2 regions of the Zhaonella formicivorans genome follow, and region 2 is predicted to be linked to the other one. Evidence: a T-box and tRNA genes for the amino acid it is inferred to sense, from the RefSeq annotation. Region 2 holds a T-box; the other holds one or more tRNA genes.

Region 1 (12,076 bases), 260 kb from region 2:
TCATGCGCATATAAAAAGGCTTGCGGTGGCTGTAGGGCAAGAGCTTACTTCTATAATGACGGGGATTATATGGCAGAGGAGCCCTGGTGTCTTTATCAGGGAAGACGGGGGGCTTAATAGGCAGTGGATAATCGCCAAGAATTAACTCCGGCCGAAAAGAGATTGCTGACCGCTATCCAGGAAGGTTTGCCTATTGAACCGGAACCTTTCGCAGTTTTGGCCGAGCAGCTAAAAACAACTGAAGAAAAAATTCTGGAAATGCTGGCTAAATTAAAAAAAGAAGGCTATATCCGGCGGATTGGTGCTGTCTTTGATTCCCGCAAGCTTGGCTACGTCAGTACCCTCTGTGCCTTGAAAGTTCCAGAGGATAAATTAAAATCTGTTGCCGCCTACATTAACAGCCTCCCGGGCGTAACTCATAATTATCTACGCCAGCATGAATACAACATGTGGTTTACATTGATCGCTCCTTCGCAAGAGGCTTTGGAAGACGCTATCTCCGGCATCAAAAAAATAACGGGAATTTCCCAGCTGCTTAACCTTCCGGCAGTCAACTTTTTTAAAATCAACGTTAATTTTAACTTAAAGGAAGGTGCTCCCGATGTTGAATGAACTGGAAAAAGCAATTGTCAGGGAACTACAGGGTGATCTCCCGCTAGTCAAAAAACCTTATCAAGCAATTGCCGAACGGCTGGGTATTACCGAAGAGGAGTTGCTCCAGAAAATGCGGGAGATGAAAGAACGAGGTATAATCAGAAGGTTAGGGGTAGCTTTGTGTCACCGGGAAGTTGGTTTTATGGCAAATGCCATGGTAGTGTGGATCGTTCCGGAAGAAAGAGCTGCAGAGGTTGGAAAATTAATGGCTGCTTTCCCTGAAGTAAGCCATTGTTATCAACGTCCAACTTATCCTGATTGGCCTTACAACTTCTTCACCATGATCCATGCGAAAACGGCGGAAGAATGTGAAAAGGTTGCCGCCAATATCTCCCGGACAGTCCAAATAGACGATTATCAGTTGTTATTTAGCACCGAGGAACTGAAAAAGTCCAGTATGCAGTATTTTATGGAATAGATTAAGGATGGTGATAACGTGGCGCTTGAAATGCGGCGTTCACAGGAATTATTTGCTAAGGCAAAAGAATTGATTCCCGGGGGCGTGAATAGCCCGGTCAGAGCTTTTAAAGCGGTTGGCTTAAATCCTCCTTTTATTCAAAGCGGGAAAGGTTCGAAAGTAACAGATGTAGACGGCAATGAGTATATTGATTATGTTGCTTCCTGGGGGCCTTTAATCTTAGGCCATAATCATCCCGAAGTATGTGCTGCTTTGAAAAATTGTATTGATGAAATAGGCACCAGCTTCGGCGCCCCGACTGAACTGGAAAATATTATGGCGGAAATGGTAACTAGTGCTGTACCTTCCATAGAAATGGTAAGGATGGTTAATTCGGGCACTGAAGCAACTATGAGTGCGCTGCGTTTAGCCAGGGGATACACAGGAAGAAATAAAATTGTCAAGTTTGAAGGGTGCTATCACGGGCATGCGGATCATTTGCTGATTAAAGCAGGCTCCGGCGCTTTAACTTTGGGAGTACCTGACAGCCCCGGCGTTCCTGCAAATATAGCAAGCAATACTATTACTGCGCCTTATAATGACCTTGAAACCTTGCGAAAAATTTTTGCCGCGGAAGGGGATGATATAGCTGCGGTAATAGTTGAACCCGTAGCAGGCAACATGGGGTGTGTTCCTCCCTTGCCAGGATTTTTACAGGGCCTGCGCCAATTAACAGCTGACTATGGGGTATTGCTCATTTTTGACGAAGTTATGACCGGATTTCGGGTAAGTTATGGAGGGGCACAGGAGCTGTATGGAATAGATCCCGATTTAACCTGCTTGGGTAAAATTATTGGAGGCGGTTTGCCCGTAGGCGCTTACGGTGGCAAGAGAAAAATTATGGAACAAGTTGCGCCTGCCGGTCCGGTATATCAGGCAGGTACTCTGTCCGGCAATCCTTTGGCAATGACCGCAGGTATTGCAACCCTTAATCTTTTGAGCAAACCCGGCGTTTATACCGAATTAGAAGAAAAATCCGCCCTTTTGGAGGCAGGTTTAAAAGAAGCGGCCGAATCCAGTGGCGTTAAAGCTACATTTAACCGGGTGGGAGCGATGTTTTCAGTTTTCTTTACAGCTCAACCGGTTACCGACTATAAAAGTGCGTCCACCTCAAATTTGAAAGCTTTTACTGCCTATTTTAAATCCATGCTGGAACAAGGAATTTACCTGGCACCTTCGCAATTTGAGGCAGGCTTTATGTCCTTGGCTCATAGTTGGGAAGACATTGACCGTACCATCTCTGCCAGCCGTAAGGCTTTTCAGGCAGCTTATCAGGCACAAGTTGAAAAATAGAAACTTTTTAGTAAGAACGTGTATGAAATTAAAAAAAGGGGTCATAATAGAAGTACACACTCACTTCTTCATAGACCTCCTTGAGCCAACAGGCCAGCAGTACTGCTGGCCTGTTGGTATTTTTTAGCCAATTGTCCTGAGCAACATCACAGCCCCCATTCCAGCCAGCACTGTCCAGACCATGCTTTTGCTTGTCTTGGCTACCAGAAATGCAGGCAGAGCAGCTATTAAGTATTCATTATGCGAGGCAATGTTGAGTTGCCCGTTTCTAATCAGCAGGCTGGGCAGTAAAAGGGCTGCCAAAATTGCAGTTGGAATATAGCCAAGCCATTTTAACAACAGATCAGGAAGCTGAAAATTTTTAAAAAGCACCAAAGGCAAAACCCTTGGCAAATAAGTAACTAGGCTCATGCCAAGCAGCAACCAGACTATTCTGCTATCCACTTTTCGCTGATTACACCTCCCGTAGCTCCCAGAATAGCCGCTAAAAGCACTCCCCAATTGCCAGGAATGTAAAGAGCCGCAAAGAGCGAAAAACCTCCGGCCAAGCAGGCCACTAAATAAGACCGCTTGTTGCGCAGCGTGAAAAAAAGCAAAGCAATAAACATGGCAGGTAAAGCAAAATCCAAGCCCCATTTTTCTGTCGAGATTAATGCTGAGCCGGTGCTGGCCCCTAGCCAGGAAGCGCTTATCCAACCCAAATGAGATGTTAAGCTTAAGCCCAAATGGTAGCTTTGGTGGGGCGGTTCATGGCTATACCTGGCGGTTGATACTACAAACGTTTCGTCAGTAAGCTCGTAGGCTAGCAAAGGAATAACGCGTGGCGAAAAATTCCGGAAATGTGGCAAGAGTGCGGTACTCATTAAAAAATGCCGGAAATTAACAAAGAAAGTGGCTATAATTATGGCCATATTGCTGGCGCCTGAGCTTAACATACTTACAGCAATAAATTGAGCTGAGCCGGCGTAAACAAAAAGCGACATCAGAACTATCTCCAGTGTTTTCAGACCGGCCTCGGCTCCCAGCAAACCAAAAGCAAAGCCAAGAGGCAGGTAACCTAATGCAATTGGCAGTGCATCCTTGAGTCCAACAATAAATAGTCCTGTAGACAAATAGCTCACTCCGTTCTTGCCACCAAGTTAGGTGTTTGTTGCTCTGTCGGGGTATAGACAGGAATACTTATATTATAAGTCGAATATTATGGTAAATCTACATTTTTGGAGGTGGAAAAGAGTATGGACCGTATAACGGCCATTGATATAGGAACACGTAGTGTTGTCGGTATAACTATGGAGAAAGAGAAAGAAAATTACAAGATAATTGCCTCAGCAGTCGAAGAACATAAGGAAAGGGCAATGTACGACGGCCAAATCCACGATATTCCGTTGGTTGCAGAGGTTGTGCAAAATATCAAGCAATCATTGGAAAAAATACTAGGGGAAAGAATAGAGGAAGTGGCAGTGGCAGCTGCAGGTCGTTCGTTAAAGACCGCTAAGGGAAAAGGGTGCTTCCAGCTTGAACTTCGGGAAATTACTCTCGAAGATATACTAGGCTTGGAAATGCAAGCGGTACAAATGGCGCAACAAAATTTACAACAAGAAAATGCTTTAGATGCAGAGTACTACTGCGTGGGTTACAGTATCACCAATTATTTTCTTGATGGCAGCCGCATCGTTAACTTATTGGGACAAATGGGTGAAAAGATGGAGGTTGAGGTGATCGCCACATTTCTTCCAAGGGTGGTTATTGATTCTTTATTTGCTGTTCTAAAACGCACGGGTTTAAAAATGCGGAGTTTGACCCTGGAGCCAATTGCGGCTGCGGAGATGGCTATACCAAGCAATATGCGCCAGTTGAATCTGGCGCTGATTGATATCGGTGCGGGAACTTCAGACATTGCCATTACTTCCGATGGTTCTGTAAAGACCTATGCCATGGTACCTGTTGCTGGGGATGAAATTACAGAAAAAATAGCCCAGGTTTTTTTACTGGATTTTCAAACTGCCGAAAAGGTCAAAAGAGGACTCAGTAAAAAAACAATACGTTTTCATGATGTACTCGGCAATGCTCATACTGTACCGACCGACAAGGTGAAAGAGGTAATAGACGATACAGTGGATGACCTTGCAAAACAAATAGCCAATGCGCTTTTGGAGGTAAATGGGAGAGCTCCGCAGGCGGTAATTTGTGTTGGCGGAGGCAGCCTCACTCCCGGCTTAATCGCGAAAATTGCGGCGCACCTGGAATTGCCCGCCAACCGCATTGGAGTCAAAGGCAAAGAAATTCTCAAAGGAATAAAAGGCAAAATCAACAATTTAAGTGTGCCGCAAATGATCACTCCCTTAGGTATTGCGATTAGCGGTTTAAAGAATTTAGGTTTTAGGTTTATGGAAGTTGGGGTAAATCAAAGACCGGTAAGACTGGCGACTTATCAAAAATCAACTGTAGCAGATGCCTTGATTGCTGCAGGCATTAATTTAAAATATCTCTATGGTAAGCCTGGCAAAGCCTTGGCTGTAGAAATTAACGGCCAGTTAACATTTTTACGCGGGCACAAAGGCACTCCTGCCCAGATCTTTCTTAATGATCGGCCCTGTAAATTAGAGGATAACATCACAAAAGGAGATCAGATTAAATTTATTCCTGCAGTGGATGGCAAGGACCGCATAGCTACTTTGAAAGAGGTCGTAAATTTAAATCCGCTGCGGATCTTGGTTAATGACCAAGAAATTCATGTTAAGCCGCAGGTCAAAGTGAACGGCAGAGCTGCTGATGCTGATTTCCTTTTGGAGGATAATTGCAAAATAGAGTACCACACTGTGAACCGGCTAGGGGAGATACTAACTTTATTGGGTTATAAACATGAAGAAATTGCTGTCCTAAAAGTAAACGGAGAAAATGCCGACATGAGCACTTTGCTACAGGAAGGGGATGTTTTAGAAGTTAAAACCGGTGGAAATACCGATCCAGCGCGGGCTAATTTTAAAATCTTTTTAAATGGACAAAACATGGAGTTTGAGTGGCCTAAAAAAACACCGCCAATTTTGTCGGATTTATTTGCTTTGCTGGATTTTGATTTAATGGCCCAAAAGGAGAAAGGAACTCTTGTCATGAAAGTGAATGGGGAAGAGGCGGGTTTTACTACAGCTTTAAAATATGAAGATGATGTTGAACTGCACTGGAAGTAAAATGATGACTAACAGAAAATATCTTGAACTAAATTGAACAAAAATAGAAAAAAATAATTTTGAAGGTTTGACAAATCCTGATTTCATGTTATAATGAATAATGTTCTGGTTAAAGAAATGCGGCAGTGGCGGAATTGGCAGACGCGCTAGATTCAGGTTCTAGTCCTGATTAGCAGGGTGGGGGTTCAAGTCCCTTCTGCCGCACCAGTAAGTAGAGGCTTTAGGTTTGTGCATCCTAAGGCCTTTTACTTTTGTTTACTATTTTCTTGTTTGTGCAGTTAAGCATTTTTAGGGCTATAATGGTCAAGCTCGGCAGGCAAACGGAAGAGGGAAAAATTATGCAGGAAGTTAAACGTGTTTTGCAAAATGGGGAGCATTTTAACTTCGTTTGTAAGATGTGCGGCAATTGTTGCAATGAGATGTTAATCAAGTTAACCCCTTACGATATAATCCGCTTATCAGCCGGTTTAAATCTGCCAACTCACGAATTTATCCCCCAGTATGTGCTTTTCTTGAAACTGCAGGATACGGGTTGGTTTTTGCCTGTCTTAAAGCATGTGAAAAAAGGGGAGTGTTTATTCAAACGGGGCAAAAAATGCCGGATCCATCCTTACCGGCCGTTGCCATGCCGGCTATTTCCGGTAGGCCGCAGCGAAGAAAATTTTGTTTTACAAATGAGTTTATATTGCAAAGGCCTTTTAACAGGATGCCGGTGGAACCTTAATAGCTGGCTGGAAGCATCTGAGGCGATAACTTATCTGGAAATGAGCAAACTCTACTATGATTTTATGGAAGAAATATTACAAAGCTATGAACTTAAAACTATAAGCGACAAGCAATATAAACTGTTCTTTAAAATAGTTTATGATTTTGACGGGGCCCGTTTGGATTTAACTTGTTCCGGAATAAACGATAAAACGAAAGTGAAATACTGTTTAGCTATGGGAAAATGGTTTCTGGAGCGGTTTAGTGAACCTCACCTGCTAGAAGAATTAAGCGAAGAACAATTTCTGGATGCTTATGAAAAACAGGGAAGGATGGTTTTAAAACAGCTTATAGAACAACAATAAGTCTTGGTGCAGCACCAAGACTTATTGCCTTCAGTTTTGACTAGCATAAACCGTTAATGACTGGACAGTCGGATTCCATACAGTTTTCACAGTCTTTTTCCCTAAGAACACTAGGTCCTGATTTTTCATTTTTGCTTTGGTAATCTTTTTGTTCAGACATGCTTGCTACACCATCCTATTTGTAGTTTAAATGCTAACATCGCTTAATTTGCTAAATTTCCCGTTTTTTTATGTATCAGTGTAGCGATAAAGCAAAAAAGAACAAAACACCTTCCTTGCGAAGGTGTTTTGTTCTTTTTATGGTTATGGCTGGGGCGGCTGGATTCGAACCAACGCATGGCGGATCCAAAATCCGCTGCCTTACCGCTTGGCTACGCCCCAATCAAGTGGTGGAGAGAGCTGGATTCGAACCAGCGAAGGCATTGCCAGCAGATTTACAGTCTGCCCCCTTTGGCCAACTCGGGAATCTCTCCATGAAAATGGAGCCGACGATGGGATTTGAACCCGCAACCTGCTGATTACAAGTCAGCTGCTCTACCATTGAGCTACGTCGGCGTTGGCGGAGCCGACGGGAATCGAACCCGCGATCTTCGGCGTGACAGGCCGACATGTTAACCGCTACACTACGGCTCCTGGTGACCCGTAGGGGATTCGAACCCCTGTTACCGCCGTGAAAGGGCGGTGTCTTAGACCACTTGACCAACGGGCCATATTATTTTGTCTACTGGTCGGGGCGGAGGGATTTGAACCCCCGACCCTCTGGTCCCAAACCAGATGCGCTACCAAGCTGCGCTACGCCCCGACAACGACAAGTGTTATTATAGCTAATATTTTTTTTTGTGTCAACATTTTTAAGCTGGTATGATAGTGTCAAGTAACTGTAGGATTTTTTACGAAAAAAATTCACCTATCCGGTTCAGAGCGGTAGCCTCGTTGTAAATTTGCCTGATATTTTTTGATTAATTTTTGAATTATATGGTTGTATTGCTAATATTTTACTATGAAGATACATATTATTTCTGGTTGCCCTTAGCACAGGTCTATGCAGTAGCGGCTAGTGCCCTGAGGGCCTTGGTCAATGGACTCTGGGGTCCTTTCAGGATGGGCATATTCCGAATCATTTCTATTGCCACGTTCCTTTGGATTGTTCTCTTGGCCCTTTTTAGTTTTTCTGCGTCTACCTGTAACGCTTTTACCGGTTGTTTTTGCTGGGCCAGGTATATTTCCTTTATATTTAACCCGTTGGCTTTGGCTGCCCGAAGGCTGGCCATTTGTTCGGCTCCTGCTTTGCTCCATCCCCCTGGCCGATTGCTTAATCTGGCAGATAGTATATGGCTTACGTGTCCTTCTGCGCTGCATCCCTGCACTTCTTCACGGTATCGGTTACGCGCTTCTATCCCATCCCACTGCCCCCGAATGTACCGCTTCGTTTTTGTAATCGCTTTCTGGCGCTCTGGACGGAGTTTTTGGGCTTTATCCAATACAACCATTACTTTTTCCAAGTCACTGCGCTTTATATGTTCCCAAAGGGCTGCTTGTAGTTTGGGCTCAGGGCCTACAGCGGCTATTATATATTTGCTCAGGTGGAAGAGGTCAAGTATAAATATGGACTTGGGTATTATTTCTGTTCCGCTGCGAATCCACGCTGCTCCGTCCCCGTTTATATAAATCCTTTCTATCTGGTCTAGTTCATATTGCTTTTCTATATAGTCAGGACAGCAAACCATAAGTCGTCAATGGTCTTGTACGGTCCGCTGAAATAGCGGGCATTCCGGAGCCGGTTCCTACCCCGGCTTGCTTTTTCTATTCCTTCATGTACATAGATCAACGGTATTTGCATCCGTCCCTTTTTTCCCCACTGGGCTACGTGGTCCTCGTCTGCTTCTATGTACAAAATCCTCACCCTTCGCTTTTGCGCAGGTATTATATCATCGCTACTCAAGGGCACTTTAATTCTGTCTATGGTATTCTTGACTGTCTGTCCACTCAAACTTTCTCCCCATCCGTACTGCTCCGGCCCTCTGCCGCTACGACGGTAAGATTGTTCGGTAGCCATGTCAGCCAATACGGACTTAGCTGCTGCATCCACCCGCATGTGTGGTGTATATCCGGCATAGTCGTCAACTAAATGAGCGTAGGATTGGGTTTCTTTATGGTAAAAGTAGGTACGATGATAGCTCATTTCTCCAAAGACTGTGACCACATGTTTCTCTTCTTGACGCCGCTCAACCACCCAACCGGGACGTTCTTCCCGGTGCTCAACCAGATAAGCATCCTGGGTTTCCAGGACCATCTTCAGTATGTCTTTTCCCAATTGGTTAAGGATCTCTTTAACCTTGATTTCCAACTCCGGATATGTGATTTTTCTCTCTAAAGCCTCAATTACGTTTTCCCCAACCAGCAGGAATTTATCCCATAAGTGTTGAATTATCTTTTCCATAAGACCTCACCTCTCGAGTCTTTTTGCCTTAGGGCTTAAGGCTCCGTCTTTCGCCAGACGGTGAGGTCTTATTTCTTTCCCCTGCCCTTTTTTTCCTGCAGGGTATCCTACAGTAATTTTACACTAACAGCTGGTATTTCAATTCTTTAGAATCCTTTAGAATCCTAAGAATCCTTTAGAAAATTCTTTAGAAAATAAATAAAGGACTTTATTTATTTATTTCTCAAGCAGGCAAATGTTCATAAACTCAGCATGTAATTTTAGAGAAAGATGCTTGACACTTAAAAAAACTATACATTATTCTCGTAGGAGAATCGATTGACTAGTGAGGTATGAAAAAAAATGATTAAAATAGTTACTGACAGCACGGCTTATTTACAACTCCAGGTCCTTAAAGAGCTGGAGATTGCTGTGAATTATTAGAACCTTAATTCAATAAAAGGAATTGTTTGGATTAAAGCGCAGTAGAATTAACTGAGGATGCTTTTTTGGGGGGACATGGTTTATGTTAAAAAAAGGACTATGGCTGGCGCTTTTTGTTATTGCGTTAGTTCTTCTTGGCAACTGTCAGGAGAAAAAAACAACCCTAGGAGTTATACAAATTGTGTCACATCCTTCCTTAGATGCTGCCAGGCAAGGTTTTATGGACTATTTAGAAGAGAGTGGTTTTGAACCGGACAAAAATATTTTGATCAGCTATGAAAATGCCCAGGGAGATGAAGAACAAGCGAGATATATTGTAGATAAATTTACTAAGGAGAAAACGGACTTAATCCTTGCTATTTCTACGCCAAGCGCCAGAGCTGCCATTTCACAGAACCGTATCCCAGTTCTGTTTACAGCTGTAACCGATCCTGTAGGTGCCGGGCTGGAAGAAAAGTTAAATAATTCAGCAAGGCTAATTGCCGGCGTCACAGATCTTACCACTGGTTGCGCGCAGCTTCAATTGCTGCGGGAACTGCTTCCGGAAACCAAGACAATAGGAATTATTTACAACAAAGCGGAAAGATATGCTGCGTTGCAGGTTGAAAGGTTACGGGAAAGTGTGGCAGACTATAACATGACCATAATTACCAAAGAAGTTGAAAACGACATGGAAGCAGTGCATGCAGCCAAAAATCTTTTGGGTGAGATTGATGTGCTTTATCTTCCTACCGACAAGACTGTAAATTCCGGGTTGGATGAAATATTGCTGTGGGCAAAACTGGCCAAAAAACCGGTTTTTACGGGAGAGGCTGCTGGTGTGCAACAAGGAGCACTGGCTGCAGTGGAAGTTAATTATTATAAATTGGGCCGACAAACAGGGGAAATGGCTGTGAAATTATTAAAAAAAGAAAAGCAGATTGCCCAATTGGGCGTCGAAAGCAGCAGGGATAATGATATTTTTATAAACTGGCAAACTGCAAACGAATTAGGAATAAAAGTACCGCCTTCCCTGACAGCTAAGGCGAAAATTCTGCCGTAGCAGCCCAGATGGATTGGGAAATGCATAAAGATGTACTGAAAAAAGCTACGAAAAGGAAGATCTGATTTTTTTTAGAAAAATATGTGATAATATTCACATTCACAAGAGGAATGTTTAAGTTGATGTCGTATTATTAATTACAGTAATTTCTTTAATTTCTATTTCCTATAAAGAATAAAAAGGAATTTTTAATCCAATATCGAAAATTCAATTATTTACAATTATTCGAATAACTCAAATGGGGTGATCTTATGAAAATTGCTGTAGCAGGAAAAGGTGGGGTTGGTAAAACAACCGTTTCCGCAGAATTAGCCAAATATTTTGCTCAAGAAGGTTTTACTGTTTTTGCTGTTGATGCTGACCCTGATTTGAGTTTAGGATACTTTTTAGGTTTTCCCGAGGAATTGATACTTAAGCTTAGACCGTTGGTGGAAATGCGGGAAGATATCTTGGCACAAAGCGGTGGGAAGGGGGCTTTTTACACTTTAAACCCCGATGTAGATGAATTGCTTGCAAAATATGTCTTACAAAAAGAAAATATCAAGTTTTTGAAAATGGGCGGGTTAAAACGCGGAGGGACGGAATGTTACTGCCGAGAAAATGCCGTTTTGCGTGCTGTTATTTCCAACCTTTTGCTGGAGAAGAAAGAAATTGTAATCCTTGACATGGGGGCGGGTATAGAGCATTTAACCAGAGGCACTTCTGAAGGTGTTGATCTGATGTTAATTGTGACAGAACCTACCAAGACAAGTGTACAATCAGCCAAGGTTATTGCTAAATTGGCGGAAGAGCTGGGGATTAAGAATATACAATTCATAGGGAATAAAGTCCATTGCTCTGCAGATTATGAGTTTCTGAAGCAAAACTTTGCTTCAAATCTGGCTTTAGTTATTGACTATGAAGAAGAAGTGTTGAAAGAGTCCAGGGGGGAAGTAGTACAAAACAAAAAGTTAACACAGGCGATAGTGGGGTTAGGAGAATTGCTATTAAGGAGGGTAGCAGAAAAGCAAGTAATCCAAATCTAAAAGACAAGGAGCATTCCTGTAATGAATTAAAATGAGCTTTGAAAAAAGAAGTACCTCCTGTTAACATACGAGGTGTCGAGGTGTCGATTAACTAGCGACCCTTAAATAACAGAGGAGGTACTCAATATGAAGTATAACCAGAACTCAAGAATTTTGCAAATAACAGAAAAGACTTTAATCATTGGTGTAGATGTAGCTAGCGAGACAAATTACGCCAGAGCTTTCGATTACAGAGGCGTAGAACTAGCTAAGCTACTAAAATTCAATAATGACAACAACGGCTTCAAGACATTTTCTGAGTGGGTAAAAAGTGTGGCAAAACAACAGCAGAAGCAGCAGGTAATGGTTGGGATGGAGCCTACGGGACACTATTGGTTTACCTTTGCCCAGCATCTTAAGGATCACCAGCTGAAAATAGTACTAGTGAATCCGTTTCACGTAAAGCGAAGCAAAGAATTGATGATAATAATCCGACCAAAAATGA
Region 2 (12,076 bases):
TCGGGGATTGTCCGGGCTGGCGCCGATATGGTGGTAATCGACGGTTTCCGGGGAGGTACCGGCGCCGCACCTTTGATGATCCGTGATAATGTGGGTATCCCTATCGAATTGGCCTTAGCGGCTGTTGATTCACGCCTGCGCAGCGAAGGGATCCGGCATCTTGCTTCTCTGGTGGTAGCAGGCAGCATTCGGAACAGTGCCGATGTGGTTAAAGCCGTAGCCTTGGGTGCCGATGCCGTATATATTGGCACCGCCGCTTTGCTATCTTTAGGTTGCCACTTATGTCAAAAATGCTATACCGGCAAGTGCAACTGGGGTATAGCCACTCAGGACCCCCAGCTTGTTAAAAGGTTAAATCCTGAAATAGGCGCTGAAAGGGCTGCCAACTTGCTCCGTGCCTGGAAACATGAAATTAAGGAGATGCTGGGCGGAATGGGTATCAATGCCCTGGAAAGCCTGCGCGGAAACCGCTTGATGCTGCGCGGCATCAATCTCTCTGACCGGGAGCTAAATATTTTAGGTATTAAAGCGGCTGGGGAATAGGAGGTCAGACAATGAAAAAAGTTTATGCCAAGGAAGAGTACTGCGTAGGATGCAGACTTTGCGAAGTACACTGTGTGGTTGCCCACTCCAAATATCCAAACGATATTATTAAGGCATTCAAAAAGGATACCAATCGCCCTTTGCCCAGGGTAATTGTGGAAGAAGAACGGCCAGTTTCTTTTGCCCTGCAGTGCCGGCATTGCGATTATGCATACTGCACTAAAGCCTGTATTACCGGGGCTATGCGGAAGGACCCGGTGACAGGGATTGTCACAAATGATGAAGAGAGATGCGTGGGCTGCTGGACTTGCATCCTTGCTTGTCCTTTCGGTGCTATCAAAAGAGATGAGTCAGGTCATAAAGTTGCATCCAAATGCGACTTGTGCAGCCAGACAGCTTTAACTCCCGCTTGCGTAGAGCACTGTCCTAACGGGGCTCTGCTTTTTGAAGAACGGGACAACTAAAGTCACCAGTCGCCAGTCCTTACTCCCCAGTTTGCGAGGCGGTTTGGAACTATCACATACTGTTGATTGTTGAAGAGGGGGAATAACATGAACTACGTAATCATAGGGAATTCGGCTGCTGCTGTCGGGGCGGTTGAAGGCATCAGAAAAATAGATCAGACCGGGAAAATAACCCTTATTTCCGATGAGCCTTATCATACCTATTCCCGGCCTTTAATCTCCTATTACCTGGCCGGAAAAGTTACAGAGGAAAAAATGCTCTATCGGGAAAGAGATTTCTATGAGAAAAATAAGGTTACGGCCTTGTTAGGTGAAAAAGCAGTTGCAATCGATCCGGAAAGGAAGACTGTGCAACTGGCAAACGAAAAACAAATTCCTTACGATAAGCTTTTAATAGCCACAGGGGGAACCCCTTTTATCCCGCCTATAGAGGGGTTGGACAAAGAGGGCATTTATACCTTTATCAAACTTGATGATGTCAAGAAAATCAAAGGGGTTGCAAAAAAAGGCGCAAAAGCGGTTATTGTCGGTGCCGGTTTAATTGGTCTCAAGGCCGCCGAAAGTTTGGCCAAGCTGGGCGTAGAAATAACCATTGTAGAATTGGCGAACAGGGTGCTCAGCGCCATTTTAGATGAAGAAGCAGGCCAAATTGTCCAAAAGCATTTAACCGGTCAAGGAATCAAGCTGGAACTGAATACCACCGTACAAAAAATAGAGGGTGGAAGCCATGTCACAGGTGTAACTTTAAAAGACGGCCGGCAGATAAACTGCGATTTTGTAATTCTTGCCATTGGTGTCAAGCCTAACACTGCAGTGGTTGAAAATTCGCCGGTTAAAGTAAACCGGGGCATAGTAGTTGATGCTTACATGCAGACCAATGTTCCCCATATCTATGCCGCGGGTGACGTTGCTGAAGGGTACGATCTGGTATATGGACAAAAAAGGGTTCTGCCCATCCTGCCCAATGCCTACAGGCAAGGGGAAACGGCAGGGCTGAATATGGCGGGCCATCATGTGAGCTACACCGGCGGTTTTGCCATGAACGCTATTGAGATTTTCGGGCTGCCCATGCTGACCTCAGGAATTATTGCTCCGCAAGGGGATAGCTATGAAGTGTTGGCCAATATTGATCCGGAAAAAGCTGCTTACAGGAAAATAGTGCTAAAGGATAATATAGTGTCCGGCTTTATTCTTTTAAATAAGGTGGACAGGGCAGGTATACTTACCGGCTTGATCAGCCAGCAAGTTAATGTGGAGACATTCAAGGAAGATTTGTTGAATGATAATTTCGGCTATATCCACTTGCCGGAGGAGCTGAGAAAAAGCCGTATGTTGAAGGGAGTGGAGGCTTGATGGTAAATATTGATGCTAAGGGAATTTATTACGCCGACTTAAACAGGAATATCCGTCAGACTTTACTCGACGGCGCCAAGGAGATCTTCTTGAAAAATGTTAACGGGCAGAGGTATATCGGCACGGGAATAAGCGGTAAGCAGAGAATAACCATCGATGGTACGCCTGGCAATGACATGGCCGCCTATATGGACGGCCTTACTCTAATCGTTAACGGCAACGCTCAGGATGCTATTGCCAATACAATGAACGACGGCACAATTGTGATCCATGGCAGCGCAGGAGATACTACCGGTTACGCTATGCGGGGCGGAGAAATCTACGTGCGGGATAACGTGGGGTGCCGGGTCGGCATCCACATGAAAGAATATAAAGACAAAGTGCCCGCTATTGTCATTGGGGGTAAAGGCGGCGATTTCTTCGGGGAATATATGGCCGGAGGAGTGCTGATACTTTTAGGACTTAACCTGAAAGACGGTGAGGAAATAGTGGGGGAATACTGCGGCACCGGCATGCATGGGGGCGTAATGTATATCCGCGGGGAAGTTGAACACTACAAGTTAGGCAAGGAAGTCAAAAGCGTTGAAATGGCTCAAAAAGACTATGAAGTATTGGGAAAATATGTGACCAAGTATTGTGCCTATTTCGGCGGGGATCCTGATGAAATCCTCAGCACCAAATTCAGTAAATTGATTCCGTTTAACAAAAGGCCTTACGGCAATCTATATGCGGGCGTGTAATTCATCCGGTTTTATTGAATTTGCCTAACCCCAATGGTATAATTTTTCTAAAGTTCAAAAAATGCCTCTGGATTAAAGAAAGGGTGTTGTAGTTGAGCTACGAGCTAATCGTAATCGGAGGGGGCCCAGGGGGTTATGTTGCTGCTATCAGGGCAGCCCAACTGGGAGCTAAGGTTGCTGTAGTGGAAAGAGATGCGGTGGGCGGAACTTGTCTTAACAGGGGATGCATACCTACTAAAGCTTTAATAGCCAGTACGTCTACCTTGGCCAATATAAAACATGCCGCCGATTTTGGCATTAAGGTTGATGGTTTTAGTGTGGATTTCAGCCAAATTATGGCCAGAAAAGATGCTATAGTTAAGCAGTTGATTGGCGGTATAAATTACTTATTTAAAAAGAATAAAGTTGACTTAATTACCGGTACTGCTAAACTTCAAGGAGCCGGTAAAGTAGAAGTTGCCAAAGCTGATGGTACTACTGAACTTTTGGAGACGAAAAACATTATTTTGGCAACCGGCTCCGAGCCGGCTTTGATCTCCGCTTTGGGGTATAATGGGAAAACTGTAATCACCAGCAATGAGGCTCTGGAATTAGAGGCGATTCCCGAGAGTTTACTGGTAATTGGCGGAGGGGTAATAGGCTGTGAATTTGCCACCATTTTTGCCGAGCTGGGAACCCAAGTGACCATTGTTGAAGCTATGCCTTCTATTTTACCTTTGATCGACCAGGAGTTAACCCGAAGGTTAACAACTATTCTTAAGAAAAAAGGCATAACTGTTAGGACCAACGCCATGATTAAATCGGTGAGCCAAGCAAATGACGGCATGGTGGCTGTGCTTGAAAGTGGTGAGGAAATCACTGCGGAAAAAGTGTTAATTTCAATTGGCAGGACTTTCAATACCAAAGGCTTAGGTTTGGAGGAAGCAGGGGTTGCTCTAGGGCCCAAAGGTGAAATCCTGGTCAATGAATACTTAGAAACTAATGTTCCTGGGATTTACGCTATAGGGGATGTAACCAACAAAATTCAGCTTGCCCATGTAGCCAGTTCCCAGGGTATAGTTGCAGTGGAAAATATTTTTGGCGCAAAGAAAAAAGCTATGGACTACTCTGTGGTCCCAAGCTGTATTTTTACATCACCGGAAGTTGCCAGCGTAGGTATTTCCAGCCAGGATGCGGAAGCCCGGGGCTTAAATGTTAAGATAGGTAAATTTCCTTTCCAAGCCAGTGGCAAGGCCCTATGTATCGGTGAAACCGATGGTTTGGTTAAATTTATTGCCGATGCTGAGAACGACAAAATTTTAGGTGTCCATATTTTAGGGCCTCATGCTACGGACCTTATTGCCGAAGCGGCTCTGGCTATTCGCATGGGGGTCACGGCGGAACAATTAGCAACAACAATCCATGCCCATCCCACATTGGCTGAAACTTTAATGGAAGCTGCAGAAGGAGTTCATGGAAAGACTATACATGCCTAATAATTGGAGGATTTTATATGCCGTCTAGATTCCCTGCGTGGATGAAACGAAAACTGCCTGCGTCAGCCAATATAGCCGCAACGAAAGAGATACTGGAGAAGCTGGGGCTCAACACTGTCTGTCAGAGTGCTATCTGTCCCAATATGGGCGAGTGTTTTGCCAATAAGACTGCTACTTTCATGATCCTTGGCAACGTTTGTACCAGAAACTGTCGTTTTTGTGCCGTGGAGGGAGGACATCCGGCAGTTGTCAACCCCCAGGAAGCTGAAAATGTGGCTGAAGCGGCTAAGCAGCTGGGCCTGAGACATGTAGTAGTAACTTCTGTAACCAGGGACGATCTGCCCGACGGAGGTGCAGGGCATTTTGCGGCTACGATTACTGCTATCCGGAAAAAACTGCCTAAAGCGGTCATAGAAGTGTTGACCCCTGATTTCAAAGGCGATGAGACTGCAATTAAAACAGTTACAGAAGCAAAGCCCCATATTTTTAATCATAATATTGAAACAGTCCCAAGGCTTTACCCGTCAGTTCGTCCGCGGGCGGACTACCGGCGCAGTTTGAATTTGCTGGACAGAGTAAAACATTATGGTCCTGGCATTTTCACTAAATCAGGACTTATGGTTGGGTTGGGTGAGAGCAATGAGGAAGTCTTGCAGACATTACAAGATCTACGGTCTGTTGGCTGTGATATAGTCACTATCGGCCAATACCTCCAACCGTCTCGCCGGCATTTAGAAGTACATGAATATGTCTCCCCGGAAACTTTTGCTGAGTATAAGGCTATTGGCGAAAGTTTAGGTTTTAAATATGTAGCTTCGGCTCCCTTTGTGCGTAGCTCTTTTAATGCCAGGGAGTTTTCGGAACTTTATATGATGCAAAGCTCGTAACGAACAGCGCCTGGGTTCATTCCCGGGCGCTATCCTTTTGCTATATCATAGCTAATAATTTCCGCCCAGCAGCCCTTGACAAAAGTATTGTCACGCGGCATAATATAAAAGTAGCTTTTGCCGAACAAGATAATATGGGCCTATAGCTCAGTTGGTTAGAGCGCTTGCTTGACATGCAAGAGGTCTCCCGTTCAAGTCGGGATAGGCCCACCATAAAAAGGGATTAGCACGGTTTTATACCCGTGTTTTTTTGTTTATAATAGCTGTTACCGGTAACCTAGGGTTGTTGAAAATAGATCAAAGTATTTCCCAATTGTATACAAATAATATCCCACACATATAATAGTACCAGGAGAAAGGGGTGAAAACGATGTCGCAGATTTCTATTGCCAGTTCAAAACACATCGATTTCATCCGCAATAGACTTGATGATGAGTTCAAGTTGTTGCAGGCTGAAGGTGTGAATATAAATCTTCAGGAAAAAGCCAGGGGAGATTACACCTTTCTGGGATGCAATATGTCACAAGACAATAAGGCACTTACTTGCCCAGACCATATTCTTTTAAAGCACTACATCGCTAAAGTCATTTCAGAAGTGATTGTAGCCAGATGGGAAGAACACCTGGTTAGGGGAATAGTGAAAAACCATTATTACTATTTCAACGAGGAAGAACGTCAAAACATTCTGGAACGGGCTCAGGAGATTTTGGCCCGGGAAGATGAGGTACCAAGAAAAAATAAGATACTATTAAAAATCGTGGATTATCTGGAGTCCCACGATGACTTGATTTTAGACGGGTTTATCAAATTTAGGCTTAAAGAATATCTAAATGAGTTGGAAGAAGCTGTAGACCAGGCGGTAGACGATTTTTTAATGGAAAAAGAGTATAATGAGTTTATTCGTTTACTGCGCTATTTTGTTGAAATTCAGGAACCCAGGGTTGAAAAGGTGAATGTACTTTTAAAACCATCAGGCTATTTTCAATTGTACGATGGCAATGAAAATATCATCACCAACGAATACTTAGAGGGATTTATAGTTGATTTGCCGGAAGGAGATATAAATTACGAAGATCTGCTCATCAGCACGCTCATTACTATTGCTCCGCGACAAATCGTGCTGCACCTGCCAGACCAAAACAAAGTAAAAAGTACAGTCAATACAATTAAAAGTGTTTTTGGCGAGAGAGTTACCATTTGTCCCGGCTGCAGCAGGTGTTTGAGTTCAAATCAGAAAAAAAATACTTAGTTTAAAGGCTCTGGTGCAGGGCCTTTTTCGTTGTCATCCATGAAATTATACTCGCATAAATATTGTGATAAATTAGGCATAAATGCTTTAGTTCCTCTCCTGGTAATCCACACTGCTCAAGGTTGCACATAGCCTCTAAATTTGCTATATTGCTAAATATAATAGTGAAGAGGGGCAAATCATGAAACTTACTTATCTTTCCATACCTTTGCTCGGTGCGGTAATTGGTTGGATTACCAATGTTTTAGCAATAAAATTAATTTTCAGACCTCATGAGCCGTGGAAAATTCCCCTAATCAACTACACCGTTCAAGGGTTGATTCCGAAAAGAAAAGAGGAAATTGCGAAAACCTTGGGAAAAGTAATAGAACAGGAGCTAATTTCCCTGGAGGATATTCTGGAGCATTTAAAAGCTAAAGAAATTCAGCAACAAGTTATAGAGGTAATAGTACCGCTCATCAGGCAAGCAGTTCTCAATCGGCTGCCTCCCCTTATACCGGTATCCTTGCGGGACATTTTAGCATCGGTCATTACGGAAATTCTTAGCCGTGAAGCCCCCGGACTTTTTAACCAATTTTCCACTGAATTGGCCGGGGAGATCAGGGAGCATTTGAGTTTTGCCCAGATTGTAGAAAACAAAATAATGCAGATGGATTGGTCAAGCTTGGAAAACCTTGTTTTGAGCTTGGCGCGCCGGGAACTGCGTCACATCGAGGTTTTGGGCGGTATTCTCGGTTTTCTGATTGGACTGGGGCAATTGTTTTTAATGCAGCTTTTCCCGGGCATTTGACATAGCTGTTTATGAGAGCTATAATTATTTACAGTTATAATTATAATTAACTATGCTACAAGCCCAATAAATTCATAATGAGGTTACGATGAAAGGGAGAGTAAACTGTTCCTAATGCCTCAAGAGAGGGGATACCTCGGCTGGAAGTTTCCCCAGGCATGTACAGTTGAAGACCACCCTGGAGTTCCGGGACGGAAACTTTAGTATGTTCCGGCGCGCTCTGGCGTTAAAAGAGTAAAGGGAGAAAAAGACAGTCTTTTTCTAACAAGAGTGGAACCGCGGTGCTGCCGTCTCTTAGCGAGGCGTGCAGCTTTTTTATTACAAGTAGGAAAGTATATTCTTCCTTAATTTATCACTTTCCTTTACGAGTAACAAAAAAAACTTCCTTGGTTTAGCATTATTCTATGCTCTTTTATTACCAAAGTCTAGAGGAGGTTGTTTGCAATGTCGATAGCTAAAGTCACTCTAAAAGACGGGTCAGTCCGGGAATTCCCTATTGGAACTACCATGGGAGAGGCTGCTGCCCAAATCAGTCCTAAATTGGGAAAAGAGGCTATAGTAGCTAAATGGAACGGTGAAGTGGTGGATTTATCTACACCTATCGCCGAAAATGGCAACTTGGAAATTTTAACTTTTGAAGATGAGGAAGGGCAGTGGGCATACCGCCACAGCAGCGCGCATATTTTAGCACAGGCAGTGCAGCATCTTTTTCCCGATGTGAAGTTCGGGATCGGCCCTGCCATAGCCAATGGGTATTACTACGATTTCGATACGGAACATGTTTTTACACCAGAAGATTTGGCTGCTATTGAGGCTGAAATGCAAAAGATAATAAAAGAGGACTATCCTTTTGTACGCAAGGTTGTCTCCAGGGAAGAAGCTTTAGACTTCTTCAGTGAGCGGGGAGAAAAATATAAAGTGGAATTGATCAGGGATCTGCCTGAGGACGCCGTGATCAGCATGTATCAGCAAGGAGACTTTACCGATCTCTGCGCAGGCCCCCATGTGCCGTCTACCGGCAAAATTAAGGCTATCAAACTCATGAGTTTAGCTGGGGCTTATTGGAGGGGCAGCGAAAAAAATAAAATGCTGCAGCGGATTTACGGAACATCATTCTTAAAAAAATCTCAGCTGGATGACTACCTCTATAAATTAGAAGAAGCTAAAAAACGTGACCACCGCAAACTGGGGGCTCAGCTGGGACTTTTTTCACTGCAGGAAGAAGGGCCGGGTTTCCCTTTTTTCCACCCCAAAGGGATGGTTTTACGTAACGAGTTGGAAAGATTTTGGAGAGAGGAACACCGTAAATGGGGCTACTTGGAAATCAGGACGCCAATTATCCTTAACCGGTCCCTTTGGGAAAGATCCGGTCACTGGGATCACTACAAAGAGAATATGTATTTTACCAAGATTGACGAAATGGATTTTGCCATTAAGCCCATGAATTGTCCGGGTGCAATGCTGGTCTATAAAACTGAGCAGCATAGCTACAGGGATTTCCCGTTACGCCTGGCAGAGATGGGCTTGGTGCATCGACATGAAAAATCAGGAGTACTCCATGGTTTAATGCGAGTAAGGGCTTTTACGCAAGATGATGCTCATATTTTTATGTTGCCTTCACAAATTACGGACGAAATTAAAAATGTCATTGATTTGGTAGATCAATTCTATAATATTTTTGGGTTTAAATATCATGTAGAGCTTTCTACAAAGCCTGAAAAAGCAATGGGTTCTGCAGAAATTTGGGAGCAGGCAACTGAAGCTTTACGCCAGGCTTTGGAAGAAAAAGGAATGGACTATATTGTCAACGAAGGAGATGGCGCTTTCTACGGTCCCAAAATTGACTTTCACCTTGAAGATTCGTTAGGTAGAACCTGGCAATGTGGCACTATCCAGCTTGACTTTCAGATGCCGGAAAAATTTGATTTAACTTACATTGCCGAAGACGGGCAGAAACATCGCCCGGTAATGATTCACCGAGTAGTTTTCGGAAGTATTGAGCGGTTTATCGGTATTTTAATCGAGCATTATGCCGGCGCTTTTCCCGCATGGCTTGCCCCGGTTCAGGTCAAAATATTGCCAATTACTGACCGCCAGCTGGATTATGCTTATCATGTAAAGAAACAGCTGGAAAGAGTGGGATTTAGGGTGGAAGTTGATGCCAGGAATGAAAAAATCGGTTATAAAATCCGGGAGGGCCAAATGGAAAAAGTTCCATATATGCTGGTTGTAGGTGATAAAGAAATGGCGGAAGGAACGGTGGCCGTAAGAAAAAGAGGCGTTGGTGATACAGGTGCCGTACCTGTTCAGGAGTTTGTCACTTTATTAAGCAAAGAAGTGGCAGAAAAGGAGTAAAATAATTTTAAAGCCATTCGTAAGCATTTAATTTCATATTGATCTGACCAAAAGTATTTGCTATAATTACAAAGAATTGAATAGTCAAGTTGGGTATATTATCTCTGCCCTACTCGCAACAAGCAGAAGCTATCCGCTTCTCACCTTATAGCTCGGGCTCATAAGGTTGGTTACAAGTACTGTAGTTTCACAGCTTTTTAGCGGATGGTTTATGCCATTCGTTTTTTTTTATTTGCTAGACGCTGGTGTATGGAGGCAAAAGGGCTTTTAAATAATTGGGGGTGAAAAATTATTAGTAAGGATTTAAGAGTTAATGAAGAGATCCGCGCTCGCGAGGTTCGACTGATCAATACTGACGGTGAGCAATTGGGAATCCTGCCGGTCAAAGAAGCTTTAAGGATTGCCCAGGATAAAGGTTTGGATTTGGTCGAAGTAGCTCCGGCTGCAAAGCCGCCTGTTTGCCGCATCATTGATTACGGTAAGTATCGCTATGAGCAAAGCAAACGGGAAAAAGAGGCGCGGAAAAATCAAAAAATAATCAATGTAAAAGAAGTTAAATTCCGTTTGGGTATTGAAGAACATGACTTTCAGGTAAAAGCGAAAAATGCCGCCAAGTTTTTAAAAAGTGGCGACAAGGTTAAAGTTACCGTCATGTTCCGGGGGCGGGAAATCTCCCACGCTGACCTTGGCAAAGCTATATGTACCAAACTAGCTAACCAGTTAAGCGATATAGCTGTAGTGGAGAAACAACCAAACGTTGAAGGCAGAAATATGACCATGATTCTTGCACCGAAACAAGACTAGTAATCATAATTTTAGAAGTACAAAGGGAGGAAAAATAAATGCCAAAAATGAAGACCCATAAGGGCGCTGCTAAAAGGTTTAAGGTAACCGGAAGCGGTAAATTCAAAAGAGCCCATGCTTTTAAGAGCCATATTTTAGAAAAAAAATCGCCTAAAAGAAAACGCAACTTAAGAAAGACTACAGTCGTTAACAAAGTTGACCAGCAAAGACTTGTTAGATTATTACCATATTCATAAAAAATATCGAATAAGTTAAGGAGGAACAACAATGGCTCGCGTAAAAAGAGGAGTTACAGCCCATCGTCGACATAAAAAAATACTTAAGCTGGCCAAAGGCTATAGAGGAGCAAAATCTAAACTTTTCAGACCTGCAAATGAACAGGTTTTAAAATCATTATCTTATGCTTATGCTCATCGCAAAAAACGGAAAGGCGATTTCAGGAAATTATGGATTGCCAGAATCAATGCTGCTGCCAGAATGAACGGTTTATCTTATAGCCGCCTGATTAATGGATTAAAACAAGCAGGAGTAGAGATCAATAGAAAAATGCTGGCTGAATTAGCTGTTCATGACCAGCAAGCCTTTGGTAAGCTGGTTAACGTAGCAAAAGAAAAATTAAACGCCTAAAAAGTGACTTTTAGTCACTTTTTTGGCTATTTAGAAAGTATAAATTTCACGGCGCATAAGGGCGACTAGGCTTCCGCCGGTCCTAAAGGATTGGAATTTTACGCATTGTGCAAGCACAACGCTAGAAATTCTGGCAAGCTTATAAGCTTGGGGCAAGCCAAGTTTTCTTTAGCTATTTAGAGGCGAGTAAGCCAAGCTTTTTTAATTTCTTTACTGCTTGATTCTAATTTTAGGGTACAATAATAAATAAGTCTCGTATTTGAACTTTTCTACTTTTGGAGCTTGAACATGAAATTAGAAACGATTTTGTAGGAGTGTCTTTAGCATGAAGGAATTTGCCATAATAGGATTAGGAAGGTTTGGCACCAGCCTGGCCAAAACCCTTGTCAACCTTGGTCATAGTGTGCTGGCAATCGATTCCTCGGAAGAGAGAGTACAGCAAATCTCAGAGATTGTTTCACATGCAGCCCAGGCCGATGCTACTGATGAAGAGGCGCTAAAAGCTTTGGGAATACGCAATTTTGATGTAGTGATTGTAGCAATCGGGCAGGATATACAAGCAAGCATTTTAGCAACTATTATATTAAAAGATTTAGGGGTTAAGACTGTTATTGCCAAGGCGGTCAATGAACTCCACGGTAAAGTACTGGAGAAGATCGGTGTAGACAAAGTAGTATATCCGGAGCGGGATATGGGAAATCGCCTGGCTCATGCTTTAACAACTTCCAATGTTTTGGATTACATGGAGTTGACGCCTGATTATAGCATTGAGGAGATTGTAGTTCCGGA

What was found. The T-box of region 2 lies ahead of thrS (threonine--tRNA ligase). A T-box ahead of a tRNA ligase gene usually reads a tRNA of that ligase, here a tRNA-Thr.
Region 1: it encodes a tRNA-Thr, which carries the amino acid that the T-box ahead of thrS (threonine--tRNA ligase) is inferred to sense. The anticodon was not compared.

The regions. Positions count from the first base shown of each region.
Region 1 is NZ_CP085524.1:842,762-854,837, forward strand. Features, by position in the region: gene nirJ2 (putative heme d1 biosynthesis radical SAM protein NirJ2) at 1-117, shown strand, start outside; gene ahbA (siroheme decarboxylase subunit alpha) at 124-612, shown strand; gene ahbB (siroheme decarboxylase subunit beta) at 602-1,072, shown strand; gene hemL (glutamate-1-semialdehyde 2,1-aminomutase) at 1,103-2,404, shown strand; gene EYS13_RS04150 (AzlD domain-containing protein) at 2,528-2,848, opposite strand; gene EYS13_RS04155 (AzlC family ABC transporter permease) at 2,833-3,516, opposite strand; gene EYS13_RS04160 (cell division FtsA domain-containing protein) at 3,640-5,592, shown strand; tRNA gene EYS13_RS04165 (tRNA-Leu) at 5,712-5,799, shown strand; gene EYS13_RS04170 (YkgJ family cysteine cluster protein) at 5,931-6,662, shown strand; tRNA gene EYS13_RS04175 (tRNA-Gln) at 6,969-7,043, opposite strand; tRNA gene EYS13_RS04180 (tRNA-Tyr) at 7,050-7,135, opposite strand; tRNA gene EYS13_RS04185 (tRNA-Thr) at 7,143-7,217, opposite strand; tRNA gene EYS13_RS04190 (tRNA-Asp) at 7,220-7,295, opposite strand; tRNA gene EYS13_RS04195 (tRNA-Glu) at 7,296-7,371, opposite strand; tRNA gene EYS13_RS04200 (tRNA-Pro) at 7,388-7,464, opposite strand; gene EYS13_RS16195 (UPF0236 family transposase-like protein) at 7,703-8,389, opposite strand; gene EYS13_RS16200 (UPF0236 family transposase-like protein) at 8,365-9,102, opposite strand; gene EYS13_RS04210 (ABC transporter substrate-binding protein) at 9,608-10,567, shown strand; gene EYS13_RS04215 (ATP-binding protein) at 10,819-11,592, shown strand; partial or broken gene EYS13_RS04220 (IS110 family RNA-guided transposase) at 11,719-12,076, shown strand, end outside.
Region 2 is NZ_CP085524.1:580,782-592,857, forward strand. Features, by position in the region: gene EYS13_RS02810 (glutamate synthase-related protein) at 1-543, shown strand, start outside; gene EYS13_RS02815 (4Fe-4S dicluster domain-containing protein) at 555-1,007, shown strand; gene EYS13_RS02820 (NAD(P)/FAD-dependent oxidoreductase) at 1,095-2,360, shown strand; gene EYS13_RS02825 (GltB/FmdC/FwdC-like GXGXG domain-containing protein) at 2,360-3,100, shown strand; gene lpdA (dihydrolipoyl dehydrogenase) at 3,193-4,575, shown strand; gene lipA (lipoyl synthase) at 4,593-5,462, shown strand; tRNA gene EYS13_RS02840 (tRNA-Val) at 5,599-5,675, shown strand; gene ytxC (putative sporulation protein YtxC) at 5,833-6,711, shown strand; gene EYS13_RS02850 (DUF445 domain-containing protein) at 6,893-7,501, shown strand; T-box leader at 7,581-7,799, shown strand; gene thrS (threonine--tRNA ligase) at 7,952-9,856, shown strand; ribosomal protein L20 leader region at 9,971-10,092, shown strand; gene infC (translation initiation factor IF-3) at 10,148-10,660, shown strand; gene rpmI (50S ribosomal protein L35) at 10,699-10,896, shown strand; gene rplT (50S ribosomal protein L20) at 10,928-11,287, shown strand; gene EYS13_RS02875 (potassium channel family protein) at 11,613-12,076, shown strand, end outside.